DNA from 3 places in the Methylobacterium flocculans genome. Region 1 is predicted to be linked to each of the others. Evidence: predicted binding sites of a transcription regulator. Region 1 holds the regulator's gene; each other region holds the start of a gene.

Region 1 (4,152 bases):
CGACGTCCCGTGCACCGCACGGGTACGGCCGCGCAACGAGTCCGGAACCAGGGGACCGAGCATGATCCACCGCCTCTCCATCGCCGCGCTCCTCTTGTCGACGAGCCTCTCCGTGCAAACGGCGTCCGCGCAGGATGCGGCGCCCGCCCGCGGCCCGGCGAACCTGTGCCAGGAACTCGTGGCCTTCGTGAAGAAGCCGGAGGAGAAGAAGCAGGAAGCCGCGACGCCGGCATCGCAATCGACCGCCGTCTCGAACGCCTCCGGCAAGAGTGACGGTCAACCTTCGTCGTCCGGTGGGCCGACGCAGCAGAGTTCCGGGCTAAGCGGGCCGACCAAGCCGGAGACCCAGGCTCCGACGGCCGACGCGCGTCCCGGGACAAGCGATGGCAAGGCCACGTTGGCGCATGCCAATGCTGCCGCGAAGAGCCCGCCCGCCCCGGCCGCGTCCGCCCCGAGCCCGAAGCCGGATGAAGCGGTCATCAGCCGGATCGAAACGGCTGCCGCCTCGAACGATCAGGTGGCCTGCCGCGCCGCCGCACGCACCATGCGCGTCGCCGGTGTCGTCATGACCCCGGCCCTTCTGGCTCTGGCCGCCCTCGATCCGAAATTCTACGGTGCCGAGCAGCCCTGAGGCGTTGGTCCGGTCCAAGCCGATCTGCGCAACCGACGGCGACGTCGCTGCTGCGCAAGGCATCAGGCGCGTCGGCTGTGCGGACCATTGGGCTTCCTGTGGCGGGATCCCCCTCGCAGGCCGCGAAGGTTCTTCCCGTGGAGCTGCTGAAGGTTAGGCTGCGGTACTCGCGATTTCGCGCGCCGCTTTACAGCTTCGATGATGTCACTGATCCACGGGGCAGCTGACGGGCAGCCGACCTCGATCGTCTCTACTTAATACGTCGAGTTTCTCACACCGTGATCCGCTTGGCCGCCGGATCGCGAGCTTTGTGAAGCACCACACTTCCGCTGCCTTCTCGCCTCGACGCTGAACCTGGTGTGAATCTCGCTCCGTTTCACCCCGTTCCAGGGGCGATGATCGCGATGGTCTTCCCGCAATTCTGTTGCGCCGCCGTGTGTCCCCTGCCACGGGCGGTTCCTTGGGGACCCTCGCCGGAACGATAGCTCCGCCGCCATTGATCCGCCTAAGGCCGGCGCGCCCTGCTCCGATAGACGCAAGTTTCGGCGTCATATGGGAACTCTTGCAGAACACTTGCGGAACGTTTAACGTGTTCGTGGTTTGTTTCTGCGGTCGCACGCCGCAGCCCACGGCTCCAACGAAGAGTGTTCCGCATGTTGACGCGTAAGCAACTGGATTTGCTCCAGTTCATCCAGCACCGGATGCGCGAGAGCGGCGTTCCTCCCTCCTTCGACGAAATGAAGGATGCGCTGGATCTCAAGTCGAAGTCCGGCATCCATCGCCTGATCACAGCGCTCGAGGAGCGCGGCTTCCTGCGCAGGCTGCCGAACCGGGCCCGGGCCATCGAAGTAATTCGTATGCCGGAGAGCTTGAGCGGCGACGCTGTCGGCGGACGCAGCAGCGTTCCATCGGAGCCGCGTCGGTTTACTCCGAGCGTGGTCGAGGGCGGCAAGGGCAAGGCTCCCCCGGCGGGCGCGTCGGTGTCCCGTCTGCCGACCACGCAGGCGATGGATGAGAGCGGCCGGGCGGTCACGATTCCCGTCATGGGTCGGATCGCGGCCGGTACGCCCATCGCCGCCATTCAGGAGCAGAGTCACTCGGTGACGATGTCTCCGGATTTCCTCGCCGGTGGCGAGCATTACGCCCTCGAGGTGCGGGGCGATTCGATGGTCGATGCGGGCATCCTGGACGGTGACCTCGTGGTCATCCGCAAGCAGGACACGGCGAATACCGGCGACATCATCGTGGCGCTGATCGACGACGAGGAAGCGACCCTGAAGCGCCTGCGCCGCCGGGGTTCGTCCATCGCGCTGGAGGCGGCCAATCCCGCCTATGAAACCCGTGTGCTCGGGCCGGATCGTGTGCAGATCCAGGGACGGTTGGTCAGTCTCGTTCGACGCTACTGAGCCTCGTCGTCGGGTCCGGCGTCGGCGTCCTCCGCGTTCGGCGTGTTCGATCCGGATTTCGTGGGCAGGCTGGGCGTGGTGGGCTCTGAGACGGCCACCGGGGGTGTGCTTGACGTGCGCCACGGCACCGTTTCGCCGGGACGACGTGCCGTCGTCACGATGGGCCCGTCACGGGTCAGTCTGATCGCTGTCGCCCCGTGGGTCTTGAGGAAGGCACGGTCGACGATCACTTTGGCCGCGCAACCGGGCGGAGCCTCCCGTTGCGTGATCAGGATGTCGGCCCTGGCGCAATCCTCGGGCAGCGCTCGCTTGTCGGTCGCAAGTGCGATTGTGCGCCCGTCGCTCATCTGCAGGGTACAGCCCAGACGGTCGCAACGCGCGGCCGGAGATGCCTTGATGTCCGCTGCTTTTCTGCCGTCGCCATCCGCCTTGAGCCATTGTTCGAGCACGAAGGCCGGGGGGCGACCGAGCATCGCGAGGCGCCCGGTTCGGTCGCGGATCGCCGCGCCGGCGCCATCACGGTCGATATAGAGGTCGTACCGGTCAGGCCGGACTGCGAGGCCGATGCCGACGATGGCCGGGATCAGACCGAGCCAGCGCAGGGACGACGCTGGCAGGGTGAGCATGACGACGGCGCAGGCGAGCAGAGCCAGTGCGCCGGTGCCGTATGCGGGTACGACGTAGGTCGCATGTCCGAACTCGGCAATCCAAGTCGAGATCGTGAGCATCCCCCGCACTGCCAGCCCCATCGCCCACCAGACCGGCTGATCGAGGGCGAAGGGATAGGCCAGGATTCCGAGCACGGCGGCGGGCATCACCGCCAGGGAGACCAGCGGCAGGGTCAGGGCATTTCCCACGAGGCCGAAGGGCTGCACCGTCTGAAAATGGTAGGTCGCGAAGGGCGCCGTAGCGATCTGTGCCACCAGGGTGGTGGCCAGCGTTCCGACAATGGCGGCGAGCAGCCATCCGACGGCGCGGGCGAAACGACCTGCGCCGTCGCGCCGGAACGCATGGCCGCCGAGCAGCGGCGCACAGGCGATGAGGCCGGCGACGGCTCCGAACGACATCTGGAAGCTCGGCCCCAGGACACCTTCCGGCTCCCGCGTGAGGGCGATCAGCGCCGCCAGAGCGAGGTTGCGCATGCTCAGGGCGGGGCGGTCCACCAAAATGGCGCCCAGCATCACCAGCGTCATGATGAGGGAACGTTCGGCGGCGATATCCCACCCTGAGAAGACGCAGTAGGCCGTCACGCCGAGCATCGCGCAGGCGGCAGCGATCTTCTTGATCGGCCAGTGCAATGCGAGGAACGGCACCAGGGCGAGGATGGCGCGGACCAGCCAGAAGACCACGCCGGCCGCCAGCACCATGTGGAGCCCGGAGATCGAAACCACGTGATAGATGCCCGCCGCCCGCAGGACATCGTTGGTCGCGCCGCTGATGAGGCCGCGCTTTCCGGTGACCAGGGCGGCCGCCACGGCCCCGGCCTGACCGCCATTGGCATCGGTGATGCGCCGCGTAAGCGCGTTGCGAGCCGCATCGATCGTCGATGCGAGGCGGGCCTGCCATGGCACCGTATCGTGCGGTGGCAGGACTTCGATCTTGCCGACGAGTGACCCGACCGCGCCGATTCCGCGAAAGAACGCATCGCGTGCGAAGTCGTAGCCGCCGGGCCGCGCGGCTTCCGGGGGTGGGAGGAGCCGCGCGGTGGCGGAGATCCGATCTCCCGGCTTGAGGATCATGGCCTTGCGGTAGGAGACCCGCACCCGGGTCGGTCGCGTCTCCGGCCCGAGCGTGCCGAAGCCCTCTACCCGTACGATCAGGCGTGCACCCTCGTCGCGCTCGTCCAGCCCTTCGATCGTCCCAGTCAGGGGCGCGATCGTCGTTCGCGACAGGATCGGGCCGGCCACGCGCTGCACCCGGAGCGTCGCTGCCGCGAAGCCAAGGAACGCAGCGATGGCTGCAAGCACCAGGGCCATGGCCATCGGCCGGGTCGCCAGGAAGGGCGTGAGACCGGCGAGGCCGGCAGCGGCGACGAGGGGCGCGGCCAGAGCGGGCTGGCCCTGCGTCTCCGTGAAGAACACCAGGATGCCGAGGGCGAAGGCGACGGCGAGCCAG
Region 2 (4,152 bases), 340 kb from region 1:
GGCCCGGACGCTCGGCGAGGCCATCACGGTCGCCTTCGACCTCGACCCGGACCTGCGGACCTGCCGCATCGACCCGACGCAGGCCGAGGTCGCCCTCCTCAACGTGTTCATCAACGCCCGCGACGCCATGCCGGAGGGCGGCCGGCTCACCATTGCGACCCGCAACCACAGCATCGCGCCGGGGCAGGGCGGGGGCCTCGCGCCGGGCCGCTACGTCACGGTGAGCGTCTCGGATACGGGCAGCGGCATCCCCGCCCATGTGCTGAACCGGGTGATGGACCCGTTCTTCACCACCAAGGAGGAGGGCAAGGGCACCGGGCTCGGGCTCTCGATGGTCTACGGCTTCGCCCAGCAATCGGGCGGCGCGGCGCGGATCGAATCGATCCTGGGGGAGGGCACCGTGGTGCAGCTCGCCTTCCCGGCCACCGACCTCGCGGAGGTGGAGATCCCCGTCGAACCGCCCGAGGTCGAGGAGCGGCCGGGCACGGAAACGATCCTCATCGTGGAGGACCGCGAGGATGTCGCCGAGCTCGCCCGGACCATCCTGCGGGATTTCGGCTACACCACCCTGGTGGCCCAGAACGGCCGCGAGGCCCTCGACGTGCTGGACGGCGGTGGCACGGTGGACCTGATGTTCACCGACCTCATCATGCCCGGCGGCATGAACGGGATCATGCTGGCCCGGGAGGCCCAGGCGCGGCGCCCCGGCCTGCGGGTGCTGCTCACCACCGGCTACGCGGAGGCGAGCCTGGAGCGAACCGATGCGGGGGGCTCCGCGTTCGACCTCCTGAACAAGCCCTACCGCCGCACGGACCTGATCCGGCGCGTCCGGGCGGTCCTCGACGGACCGGCCGTGACCGGCTGACCGGCCCCCGGCCACGGGCAAGCGAGGTGCATCATGGCCCAGGGCGACAAGGCGAAGTACACCGACAAGCAGGTCCGCAAGGCCGAGCACATCGCGGAGTCCTACGAATCCCGGGGCGTGCCGGAAGCGGAGGCCGAGGCGCGGGCCTGGGCCACCGTCAACAAGGCGGATGGCGGCGGCAAGAAGCCGGGCGGCTCCGGGCGCGCGCCCTCCACCCGCACGGCGGAGGAGCGCTCGGCCTCCGCCCGCAAGGCCGCCGCGACCCGCAAGCGCAACGCCGCCGCGAAGGCCCCCGCGCGGCACGCCTCCTGACGCGCCGCCGTCAGCCGCGCGCCGGCCGCTCCGGCGGAATCGCGTAGGTGCCGGTGGCGTGGCAGACCAGGTCCGCGCCGTCCGGCCCCGTGATCCCGACCTCTCCGACCGCCAGCCGGCGCCCGAGCTTGAGCAGGCGGGCGGTGCCGAGGAGCCCGTGCGGCCCGGGTTTGCGCAGGAAGTTGACATTCAGGCTCGTGGTGACGGCGAGCGCCACCGGCCCGAGGCTCGCGAGGATCGCCGCGTAGAGCGCGTAATCGGCCAGCGCCATCATCGACGGACCGGAGACCGTCCCGCCGGGGCGCAGATGGCGTTCGTGGTGGTCCATGCGCATCCGCGCGAAGCCGGGGCCGACCGCGACGAGGTGATAGGTCTTGCCCCCCGCCGCCATCTGCGGAAACGCCGCGTCGAGGAAGTCCACGGTCTCGGCCAGCGACAGGGCCTGGGGGAACGGGTCGGACGACGGGTCGGGCAAGCGCTCGGACATGCCTCACCTTGCAGCACGGCCGATCCTGCCCGACAAGATGGGGGATGCGCCCAACCGCCGTCTCCCCGCACCACGACGCCTACGACCCCGCCCTGATCCGCCGGGTGCTCCGCGAGACCCGGAGCATCGCCCTGGTCGGCGCCTCGGCCAATCCCGCCCGGCCGAGCCACCACGTCATGGCCTTCCTGCTCGGGCGCGGCTACCGCGTGATCCCGGTCAATCCCGGGCTCAGTGGGCAGACGCTGCTGGGCCAGCCCGTGATCGCCCGCCTCGCCGACCTGCCCGAGCCCGTCGACATGGTCGAGATCTTTCGCAGTTCGGATGCGGCGGGTGGGGTGGTGGACGAGGCCCTGGCCCTTCCGCAGCCGCCGCGGTTCATTTGGATGCAGATCGGGGTGCGGGATGACGCCGCCGCCGCGCGGGCGGAGGCCAAGGGGTGTGTGGTGGTGATGGACCGGTGCCCGAAGATTGAGATTTTTCGGTAGTCTCGCAAACCGCAAACTAAAGCTCCTCCTTAAAAATTGAAATTCCTTATATTAAATCTATTTCATAGATTATATTCTATATAAAATTACCGTACACTGGTGTATATTTGTCTTTCGTCAAAAGAATTATTTAAATTACTTAAATTCTTTCTAAGTGCACGATAACGCTGACTTTCGCTCGGTACACGATGATCGCTACGCGACATCGCTCCAAACGCGCGATCATCGTTTCGAAATTCATTGACTCATCAATTGTATCAGAACATATCGTGAACATGCTAAGCGGTGGAATGGACAAGGATACGGAGCTAGGTCACAACCTAGCATTATTACAGCGAACGGCTGGAGTTTAATAGAAGCCGTTTCACGGGAGAAGACATGATCTGGGAGAACCTAGTCGTGGATCGGCTGATTATCCACGAAGTCCACAAACGCAATATCGATCGAAAGCCAGTCGCGGCGAGTTACGGCGCGGACCTTCTAAAGCTTGGAAGCGACGGCTTGGCGATATTCGCGGATCGTGTTGTTTCTGCGATCGGTAGCCATTCCCAAAGCATGGAAATGACGATCAAGAAGCACAGTCCAGGATGTCTGATAGAAAAAGTACACGGCATGCTTGGGCTTAACGATACAGATTTTATAAATACTTCGCGAATATTTGCTGATAAGCTTACGGACGCACAAATCGCGATCAATCTACCAGGAGGGCTACTCATAGTATTCGATGGCTCCGTCGGTGCCTCTGACCGCCGGCTCATTGGCGTAATTAAAGCTGAGACACACAGTGGCTTCCAGCGCACAGATAACTTGACCGCTCAGTTTGTCAAAGATCTATTTCTTACACCCCAAGCTAAGCTTTATAAGCTCGGCGTTTTTGTTCACGACGGAGTAAGCAGTGAAAGAAATTTGCCTGAAGGTTGGGAGATTACAGTCTTCGACAGCTTGATGACCAATAGCAATCGAGATGGGGCCGCGCAGTATATCTATGAGAGCTTCCTAGGCTGCGAACTACCGTCCACCAGTTCGAGGCTAAACCGAATTTTTTATGAGGGAACACGAAAATTTATCGATCGCCTTGACGCTCCTCCAGAGCAAAAAGCCGACTATGTCTCCGGTCTCTACGTTTATCTGAAGGTTAATCAGTCAAAAACTATCAGTATCGCGAGTTTTGCAGATACTAGTTTTCCGACAGAAATGCGTGACAGCTACGAAAAACATATGAGAAGCAAAGGTTTTCCGTCCACGCTAGTAGAGAAAAATCTTACCGAGATTAACAACAAGCTTCGGCGCCGTCGGTTATCATTTAATCGAAATATCCAATTGGTCGGACCAGCTGAAGCTTTCGAAGAAATTGTTACAATACAGTCAACAGAAATCGAAGTCGCTGTTGGAGAAGGGAAATCCGAGCGTCGTGCTGCTACGTCGATTGTGATTCAAGGTAACATGCAAGAACGAGAATGACTGAAGAACAGTTTCTTGCTCGCTGGAAAAGCGAGCGCGGTATGTATGAGGCTTGGGGGCAGCATGTTGCCTCCAAAATAATTGAAGGTATCGGAAAAGTTGCGCCTTTTCCCGCTGATCTCTTTATCCGTATTCCACCTAAACCACGGGCGAAAACAGAAGCATCAATCTTAGAAAAGGCATTTAGGCGCAATAAAAATTATACGAATCCATATGCCGAAATTACCGATAAAATCGGAGTTCGTTTCGTTGTATTGCTTGGACGGGACATCGACTTAATTTGTCAAATTATTGAAGAATGCGTCCATTGGACATGTTCACGCGATCGCGATTTTCAACGCGAACAAGAGGAACGTCCAATACACTTTGAGTATGCTGCTGTCCACTTTGTTGTTAGGTGTCGCTACGAAACGCGTATTGGCAATCACTTGGTAATGGCAGAAACGCCCTGCGAAGTGCAAGTTAAGACAATTCTTCAGCACGCGTACAGTGAGCTTACTCACGACACGCTCTACAAGCCTTCTGTAATAGCTTCCGCTGGA
Region 3 (4,152 bases), 850 kb from region 1:
GTGGCGTCGATGGCCATCGACCCCTGCGGATAGAAGCGCCGGACCCGGTCCTTCAGGGAGCTCCCGTCGCGTTCCATGTGCTTGCAGACCGATTCGCCGCGTCCGCACGCCTTTTCGTGCAATCCCGGCGGAAGCTGCACGCGCACGGCGATATCGATGAGGAGGGCATCGAGCGGTTCCGCAAGGGGATCGGTCTCGAAGTTCGGCGTCATGCGGTTCATGTCGTTCTTTCGGTACGAGGGGCCAGGCCCGCCGCTATCGGGGCGCGCCGCTCCAACGACCGCATCTCGCTATGCCGAATCGCCGATATGCTGATCAGCGTAGTTCGGGTCTGAGGAAGGAGTCAACAGCCCCGTTCGAACGAACGGGGTCAGCCGAAAAGCGTCGGGACCCTGGGCGTGGAACTGATGTAGTTCAGCTTCAGGAGGCGCACGCGTGCCGCGTCCCTTGAGACCTGGAAACGAGCCCGCAGCGCCTCGATCATCGCATCGGATACGCCCTCGCCGACCTGGTACGGCGCCAGGGCGTCCTGGGCGGCGAGGATGGGTGCGAGCAGGCCCCGGATCGCGCCGACGGGCATGAGGTAGCTGCCCGAGGCGTAGCAGGCCTGCCATTCGAGCCAGTCGCCTTTCGGCGCATCGAGCATCGTATCGCGCTTGCAGACCAGGCGATGCTCGCGGGCATGTTCGAACATGTCGCCGGGAGTGAAGGCCGCCTGGAAAAGCCCGTCGTGGAGACGGACATGCCCAAGCTCGTGCGCCAGCGTCGTCCTGTACCGGTTCTCGCGGCGGGTATCGGTCGACAGGGGCTTGGAGATCTCGATGTCGGGGATCGCGCCGCTCTTGAAGCGGGTCACCCCCTCGACGTCGTGTCCGTCCGGCGTGAGGTCGGCGTAGACGTCCAACACGTCGACATGCTGCTCGATGAGCACGGTCAGGTCATCGGTCGAGATCGGGTACTCGACCTTGCCCCTGTGGCGCATGAGGAAACCGGCCACGAGCGTCTCGCATTCGCGATCGATCTCCTCCTGCCTGAAGTGCGGCCGCCTGCGGAACCGCCTCGTCTCGTCCGGCACCATCATCACCATGGCCGCTCCCCTACCCGCCGCTTTTCCTGAACGCGCTGATGATCTGGGTGGCCGTCTCGGGACTGACGCCCGCATCGCGCGCATACTTCGGCAGGGTTCCGGCCAGATAGAAAAGGTACTCCGGCGAGACGTCCAGCGCGGTCGCGAACTGGGTGATGATGTGGTCGGAAGTGGGATTGCGGCGATCCCGCTCGATGTCGTTCAGGTATTGCGCGGAAATGGGCTTGCCGTCCTCCTCCCGCGCGATGCGGGCCGCAAGGTCCTTCTGGCTTATGCCCTTCGCCTTGCGTTGGCTGACGATGTAAGACCCGAAGGTCGCCGGGGTCATGGATGATGCCTTGCCGTTCACGAATACGCTGATTAGCATACCCCCGTTGGAAAGCTTCAGCCAGCGCGCTCGACGTGCGGGTTGGCGCTTAGGTTAAGCGTACCGGTACGTCCCGGGTCGTCGCCCGCTTCGTGTGTCTTCTTTGACACGATGGAGCGGCGCCGAGCCTGCCTGCGTGCGGGGTGGGTCCGTATCACGGGACACGCGCACGGCTCCCTCCGGGTGACGTAGACCGTTCCAGGGTCCGTCCATAGGTTGCCCCCTATTTCCGTCGCCGCAAGCGTGGCCGCTTGTGCGGAACCCGGCCAATGTGTTCTGCTTTTGTTCCGAAGGATTCGCGGAGCGCGGGCATGCAGGTCTACGACGTCGTTATCGGCTTCCCCATGCCGGTCCCCCTCCTGGCGACGCCCGTGCGGGCCGGCTTCCCCAGCCCGGCCGACGATTTCATCGAGGAGGAGATCGACCTCCAGCGCCTGCTGATCGTGAGCCGGCCGGCGACCTTCCTGGTGCGCGTGGCCGGAGACAGCATGCTGCTGGCCCGCCTGCACGACGGGGATCTCGCCGTCGTCGACCGCTCGCTGACCCCGCGCAACGGCGACGTCGTCGTGGTCGACATCGACGGCGAGCGCTCCTTCAAGGTCTGGAAGCGCCAGGGCCCCCGGGTGACCCTGCATTTCGCCAACCCGCGCTTCCCGGAGTTCCGGCTCTCGCCCGACGCCGTCATCGAGGTCTGGGGCGTGGTCTCCAGCTCGGTGAGCCCGAGGCGCCGCTCGGAATGAGCGCCCGGGCCTACGCCCTCTCGGACGGCAACAGCTTCTACTGCTCGTGCGAGCGGGTCTTCGATGCGCGCCTGGCGAAGCTGCCGGTGATCGTGCTGTCGAACAACGACGGCTGCGCCATCGCCCGGACCAACGAGGCCAAGGCGCTCGGCATCGGCATGGGCGAGCCGTGGTTCAAGATCCGCCACATGTGCCGGCAGAAGGGCGTGCGGGTCTACTCCTCGAACTACGCCCTCTACGGCGACATGTCCGCCCGGGTGAACGCCGTCTACCAGGGGTTCTCCCCCCGCATCGAAATCTACTCCATCGACGAGAGTTTTTTGGACATCTCGGATGTGCGCCCTGCCGAGCGGGCGATCCTCTGCCGAGACATGCGCGAGACCGTCAGGGCCTGGACGGGGATCCCCACCTGCGTCGGGATCGGCTCCACGAAGACCCTCGCGAAGCTCGCCAACCACATCGCGAAAAAAAATCCCGCGCTGGGGGGCGTGTGCGACCTGACCGATCCCGAGCAGTACGACCATTGGATCATCCGGGTGCCGGTGGCCGACATCTGGGGGGTGGGCCCGGCGAACGCCCGGCGCCTGGAGGCGCTGGGATGCGACAGCGCCGCGGACGTGCGCGACCTCGACCCGCGCGCCGCCCGCATGGCCATGACTGTCGTGGGCGAGCGCCTTGTGCACGAGCTGCGCGGGACGGCCTGCCTCGACCTGGAGACGTTGGCGGCGACCCGGAAGGGCTGCGCGGTCACCCGGTCCTTCTCGGAACGGGTCGAGGACCGGGCCACCATGGAGCAGGCCGTGGCGACGCATGCGTCCAGGCTCGGCGAGAAGCTCCGGCGCGAAGGGTTGGCGACCAACCACGTCACGGTCTTCTTTCACACCTCGGAGCACGACCGGGGCCGGCCACAGCGCTCGGTCTCGACCGTCGTCACGTTGCCGGAAGCGACCAACGACTCGCTCGCGCTCGTGAAGGCCGCGACCCACGGCGTCCGGAAGACGTGGCGGGACGGGTACCGCTATTCCAAGGCCGGGGTCGTGACGACCGACTTGGCGCCTCTCGTCTCGTCGCAGCGAGCCATGCCCGGCCTAGGACAGATCGACCGCGAGATGGGCGCGGCTCTTATGGAGGCGCTCGACGCCTGCAATCGCCGCTTCGGACGGGGAGCGGTCGTACCAGGCACGGCAGGGTTTGCGCCCAAGCGGGACTGGTCGACAAAGTTCGAGATGCGCTCCCCCCGGTACACGACCCGGCTCGAAGAGCTTCCGGTTGTGGCGGCGGCCTGAGCCGCCCGCATCGCCGTCGAGGCGTCCGCGTCAATGCTCTCATATCCGCTGCAAAGCCTGATTTGACAGGGAACTGCCATCAAATGCCTTCAGCGCTGTCAGATACCCCCGTCCCACTGACAACCTTTGGGTAGCCCAGCAACAGTAGGCCGGAGGGGCTCTCCCATTTGAAACCGGATTAAGACAGAAACGGCGATCCGTCTTAATCTGGTTTCACATGGCGGCATGCCGATCGCACCGGGTCCGCCACCGGCCGTCCCGCCGCATGGTGCCCGGCGCCCCGCAGGCCTCGCAGGTCCGAAGCGCCGCCTCCCTAACCGGTTCCTTGATCCCGTCCATGGCGTCGAACTCCGCATGGACCCAGGCACCGACCGGGTAGAACTTGGCGTCGAGCCCGCCGAACTTCTCCCGGACGAGGGGGACGACGACGCTCATGCCGGCGAGCCGATCGAACAGGGCTTCCAGGATCGGCTGCCAGCCCACGCCGACGGTGACCTCGGCGTCCCGGGCGAGCACCGGGTACCGGGCCTTCAGGTCCTCGACGTTGACCCGCCGCATCAGGATCTCGGCCTCGATCGCGGCGGCCTCCGCCTCCCAGAAGGCCGCCTCCGCCGCGGGCGCGTCCGGATCCCCGGCGGCGGCCAGGTCCCGTGCCCGGCGGCCGAGGCTCCA

What was found. The regulator LexA, encoded in region 1, represses DNA repair genes until DNA is damaged. The targets are predictions, from matches to a motif close to TGTTCNNNNTGTGTTCNG.
Region 2: a site for LexA is predicted at 2,408-2,425, ahead of OF380_RS18325 (nucleoid-associated protein). Genes of this name have one in related genera too.
Region 3: a site for LexA is predicted at 1,727-1,744, ahead of OF380_RS12555 (LexA family protein). Genes of this name have one in related genera too.

What each region holds. Positions count from the first base shown of each region.
Region 1 covers NZ_CP107532.1:3,522,366-3,526,517, reverse strand. Annotated here, with positions in the region: gene OF380_RS16635 (hypothetical protein) at 62-631, shown strand; gene lexA (transcriptional repressor LexA) at 1,285-2,037, shown strand; gene OF380_RS16625 (ComEC/Rec2 family competence protein) at 2,031-4,152, opposite strand, start outside.
Region 2 covers NZ_CP107532.1:3,860,743-3,864,894, forward strand. Annotated here, with positions in the region: gene OF380_RS18305 (histidine kinase famiy protein) at 1-865, shown strand, start outside; gene OF380_RS18310 (plasmid stabilization protein) at 899-1,177, shown strand; gene OF380_RS18315 (PaaI family thioesterase) at 1,188-1,664, opposite strand; partial or broken gene OF380_RS18320 (CoA-binding protein) at 1,709-2,146, shown strand; gene OF380_RS18325 (nucleoid-associated protein) at 2,528-3,610, shown strand; gene OF380_RS18330 (GTP pyrophosphokinase) at 3,607-4,152, shown strand, end outside.
Region 3 covers NZ_CP107532.1:2,677,360-2,681,511, reverse strand. Annotated here, with positions in the region: gene OF380_RS12570 (nucleotidyltransferase domain-containing protein) at 1-221, opposite strand, end outside; gene OF380_RS12565 (ImmA/IrrE family metallo-endopeptidase) at 371-1,087, opposite strand; gene OF380_RS12560 (helix-turn-helix domain-containing protein) at 1,098-1,415, opposite strand; gene OF380_RS12555 (LexA family protein) at 1,766-2,194, shown strand; gene OF380_RS12550 (Y-family DNA polymerase) at 2,191-3,480, shown strand; gene OF380_RS12545 (hypothetical protein) at 3,694-4,152, opposite strand, start outside.